Regions from separate parts of the Streptomyces sp. NPDC052109 genome, predicted to be linked through region 1. Evidence: riboswitches for the same ligand, from Rfam matches in the RefSeq annotation. Region 1 holds a riboswitch; the other holds the start of a gene.
What was found. A riboswitch is a leader RNA that binds a small molecule or an ion and turns the genes downstream of it on or off. The one in region 1 is predicted to bind S-adenosylmethionine.
Positions count from the first base shown of each region.

Region 2: linked by a shared signal. The riboswitch ahead of thrC (threonine synthase) and the one ahead of AB0L59_RS27535 (amino acid ABC transporter permease) in region 1 are both predicted to bind S-adenosylmethionine.

Region 1 is NZ_JBFAWF010000015.1:134,195-136,392, forward strand. Features, by position in the region: gene AB0L59_RS27530 (amino acid ABC transporter ATP-binding protein) at 1-216, opposite strand, end outside; gene AB0L59_RS27535 (amino acid ABC transporter permease) at 213-1,193, opposite strand; SAM riboswitch class IV at 1,518-1,626, opposite strand; gene AB0L59_RS27540 (glutathione S-transferase C-terminal domain-containing protein) at 1,692-2,198, opposite strand, start outside.
Region 2 is NZ_JBFAWF010000010.1:50,996-53,193, reverse strand. Features, by position in the region: gene thrC (threonine synthase) at 1-763, opposite strand, end outside; SAM riboswitch class I at 781-936, opposite strand; gene AB0L59_RS21265 (glucosyl-3-phosphoglycerate synthase) at 1,097-2,041, shown strand; gene AB0L59_RS21260 (trehalose-6-phosphate synthase) at 2,125-2,198, shown strand, end outside.

The sequences.
Region 1 (2,198 bases):
GTGGCCGATCTCGGGCTTCTCCAGGTGGTTGATGACCCGCAGCAGGGTGGACTTGCCGGAGCCCGAAGGGCCGAGGATCACGGTGACCTCGCCGGGGCGGACGGTGAGGTCGACGCCGTCCAGCACCCGGTGGGTGCCGTACCACTTGTGCACGTCGTGGACCTCGACGGTGGCGGCCTCGACGTCCGCCAGGGCCTCGATCGTTCCGGCGGTCATACGGCGGCCTCCCGGCGGATGCGGGCCCGCAGGTCGGTGAGCCCGGTGCGGAGCTTCTGCAGCGGTGTCGGCGGCAGGCTGCGGGTGGCACCGCGGGCGTAGTGCCGCTCGACGTAGAACTGGATGACGGAGACGACACTGGTCAGGATCAGGTACCAGACGGTGACGACCAGCAGCAGCGGCACTATGTCGCCGGGATAGGTGGAGCCCATCGTCTGCGCGGAGCCGAACAGGTCGAGCAGGGAGACGTAGAAGACCAGCGAGGTCCCCTTGATCAGGCCGATGAGCTGGTTGACGTAGTTCGGGACGATCGAGCGCAGCGCCTGTGGGAAGACGATCTTCCGGAACTGGTAGCCCTTCGGCAGGCCGAGCGCCGCTGCCGCCTCATGCTGGCCCTGGTCGACGGAGAGGATGCCGCCGCGGACCACCTCGGCCGCGTAGGCGGCCTCGTTGAGGCTGAGGCCGATGACGGCGACGACCATGTCGGTGGCGAGCTTCGACTCGTCGAAGGAGATGAAGGCCGGACCGAAGGGCACGCCGACGCTCAACGTCTTGTACAGGGCACTGAAGTTGTAGAGGAAGATCAGCACCACGATGAGCGGGACGGAACGCAGCGCCCAGACGTAGGTCCAGCTGACCGCGCGCAGCACGGGGCTCCTCGACAGCCGGGCCAGAGCGAGCACGATGCCGCCGATCAGGCCCAGCACCGCGCTGTAGGCGGTGACTTGAAGCGTGATCAGCAAGCCGTCGAGGATGGTGGGGCGCAGGAACCAGTAGCCCCAGCGGTCCCACTGGTAGAAGGGGTTGGTCACCAGTCCGTGCACGAACTGGGCGACCAGGACCAACACAACCGCGGTGGCGATCCAGCGTCCTGGCCGCCGCAACGGCAGCACGCGCTGGGCGGTGAGGGCTTTCGACGGTTCGTCGGAGGTCGGCGCCTCGGGGAGGGTGACGGTGGCGCCAGGGGGTTCACTCATGGTGGGCTCCGGCTGGGTGGGAACACCCCGGAAGCGCGGCGGCATGCGGGGGCGCACACGACGGCGGGGTACCGGGGACAGGGAGGACAACGGCACACCGCACGGGCGGTGTTCGTCAGGAAACGCGGGGGCTGCGGGGAGAGGTCAGCCCCGACAGCGGGCACAGCCCGGTGCGGTACACAGTGCGCTGTTCACGCGGAGCAGATCGACAGCACGATCGGTGACGAGCAGGTTCGCGTACGGCCGTACGCAGCCCTGGGAGCGGCGTGCGGCCGTCCTGGGAGCTGCGTACATGGCGTCACCATCACTGTTCCGGCCCTGTGGGCCTCGCGCTTACCGAAACGTCTTCGGTCCGGTCGTCACCTGGGGCACCCCACCGCGGCGCGAGGGTTGCCGGCCAGCTAGCCAGGGCTTGTCGCTGACACTCATGACCGTTCAGGGCCGTAGTTAAGACAATTGCCCGAACGAATGTCAATGCCGGTCCACCAGGTGGAACGGCTAACCGGCCGCGTGTGCCGCCCAGTCCAGGATCTGGACGGCTGCTCCGGCAGCCTCCAGTCCATGGCAGCGGGCGTCATGACGGCGCTCGATGCCGTCGAGGTCGAGGTAGGCGCCGAACGCGGCGTGGGCGGTCAGGCGTCGGGCGTAGGCCCACAGCACTGGGTGGTCGGCGACGCGCTGGACCGCGGCGGCATCCAGGTGGTTGCGGTGCACGGTGTCGAGATGGACCACCGCGACCCACAACTCGACGTCCGCGGCGGTGATTTCGTCGCGGATCATATACGTGCGGCCGACGAGCCAGCGGTCGAGGGCGCCGAGCGTTTCCAGCAGCGCGCTCAGGGCCAGGTCACGTTCCACCGGCTCGCCACCGGCCGATCCGGCGCGCTGCGCGGCCTCCTCGATGCCCTGCGCGCACATCCGCTCGACCGCCTCGATCTCCGACTCCGCGCCGCACGGGTAGAGCGAGAGACGGTCACCGCCAAACCGGCGGTCGAGGTCGCGCAT
Region 2 (2,198 bases), on a different contig from region 1:
GGACCACGATCTGGTCGGGCAGCCGCCAGCCGAGCTGCTCACAGATCTCGTACGCGAGGGTCTTGGAGCCCTCCGCGTAGTACGGCCGCAGATTGACGTTGACGAAGCCCCAGCCCTCGCCGGCCGGGTCGCCGATCAGCTCGGAGCAGAAACGGTTCACGTCGTCGTAGTTGCCCTCGATGCCGACGAGTTCGCCGCCGTAGACGGCGGCCATCACGACCTTGCCCTGCTCCAGGTCGTGCGGGATGAACACGCAGGAGCGGAAGCCGGCCCGGGCCGCGGCGGCGCCGACGGCACCGGCGAGGTTGCCGGTGGAGGAGCAGGACAGGGTGGTGAAGCCGAAGGCGCGCGCGGCCTCCAGGGCCTGGGCGACCACGCGGTCCTTGAAGGAGTGGGTCGGGTTGCCGGAGTCGTCCTTCACGAACAGGCCGCCGGTGACGCCGAGTTCGGCGGCGAGGTTGTCGGCCTTGACGAGCTTGGTCCAGCCCGGGTTCAGGTTCGGCTTGTCGGCCACGTCCGCCGGGACCGGCAGCAGCGGGGCGTACCGCCAGATGTTCGCGGGGCCGGCCTCGATGCGGCGGCGCAGCTCTTCGGTGTCGTAGGCGGAGAAGTCGTAGGCGATCTCCAGCGGGCCGAAACACTCCTCGCAGGCGAACACCGGGCCGAGCGGGACGCGGTGACCGCACTCGCGACAGCTCAGGGCCGCGGCGGGACCGAGGTCGACGGTGGGGGTGCTGGAGCTTGCAACTGTCTGCACAGCCATGGAGGCGAGGCCCTTTCTCCTCATCTTCCTCACGACGCATCTCGCCGTGAGACGGATTTGGCACCTTCCCTAGCCGGGAGCCTCGCGGAGCGATCACTGCGGATCTACGAGTACCGACTGGAGGGTTGCCGGGGCTTCATCGGGCCGTGTCCCTCTGCCCCTCTGGATGAGCGGTATTCGGTTGTGGACGCGCGCGACCCCCGACATGCGATGGTCATCGGCGTTGTTCAAGACTGTAACCGAAGGCCAGGACAGTTGAGATAGTCGTCCGAACCGCGAGATGGATCACACGATCACCCCCGTGTGATCACGAACAGTGAGGAGCCGCAGACCGTGCTGGAAGAAGTCGAGCGCTGGCTGGCCACCCGCTCCTGGTCCGTGGCCGATCGACCGCTCCACCGGATCCTGTCCGCCAAACAGCGCACGGGGCAGACGGTCAGCGTCGTGCTGCCCGCCCTCAACGAGGAGGAGACGGTCGGCGACATCGTCGCGGTGATCCGTCACGACCTCGTCGAGCAGGCCCCGCTCGTCGACGAGATCGTCGTCGTCGACTCCGGCTCCACCGACCGCACCTTCGAGGTGGCCGCCGCCGCGGGCGCCCGGGTCGTTCACCGGGACGAGATCCTGCCCCGCGTTCCGGCCGTCCCCGGAAAGGGCGAGGTGCTGTGGCGCTCGCTCCTCGTCACCACCGGCGACCTCGTCTGTTTCGTCGACGCCGACCTGAGGGAGTTCTCCTCCGACTTCGTCTCCGGGATCGTCGGCCCGCTGCTCACCGAGCCGGACGTCGACCTGGTCAAGGCCATGTACGACCGCCCGCTCGCCGGTACGGCCGGGCAGGGCGGCCGGGTCACCGAGCTGATGGCCCGCCCGCTGCTGAACATGCACTGGCCGCAGCTCGCCGGATTCGTGCAGCCGCTCGGCGGCGAGTACGCCGCCCGGCGCTCACTGCTGGAGCAGTTGCCGTTCCCCGTCGGCTACGGCGTCGAGCTGGGCATGCTGGTGGACGCGCTGCACCTGGTGGGCCTGGACGCGCTGGCCCAGGTCGATGTGGGGGTCCGCAAGCACCGGCACCAGGACGGCCAGGCGCTCGGCCGGATGGCCGCGGCGATCTACCGCACGGCCCAGCTCCGGCTGGCCCGCGGCCATCTGGTCCGGCCGTCCCTCACCCAGTTCGAGCGGGGCGAGGACGGCTTCGAGCCGCGCACGTACTCGGTGGACACCGAGGAGCGGCCGCCGATGGTGGAGATCGCGGAGTACGCCGGGCGCAGGGTGGCGTGAACCGGCCGCAGCGGTCGTATACGTCGGCGCGCCGTGCTCGGCCGTACGTTTGAGCGTTTCCGGGCCGGGCTAGGTTGAGGACCATGGCTTCCACGGACGGTGCTGAGGTGCTGGTCGCGTCCAATCGCGGCCCGGTTTCGTACACGGTGGACGAGAG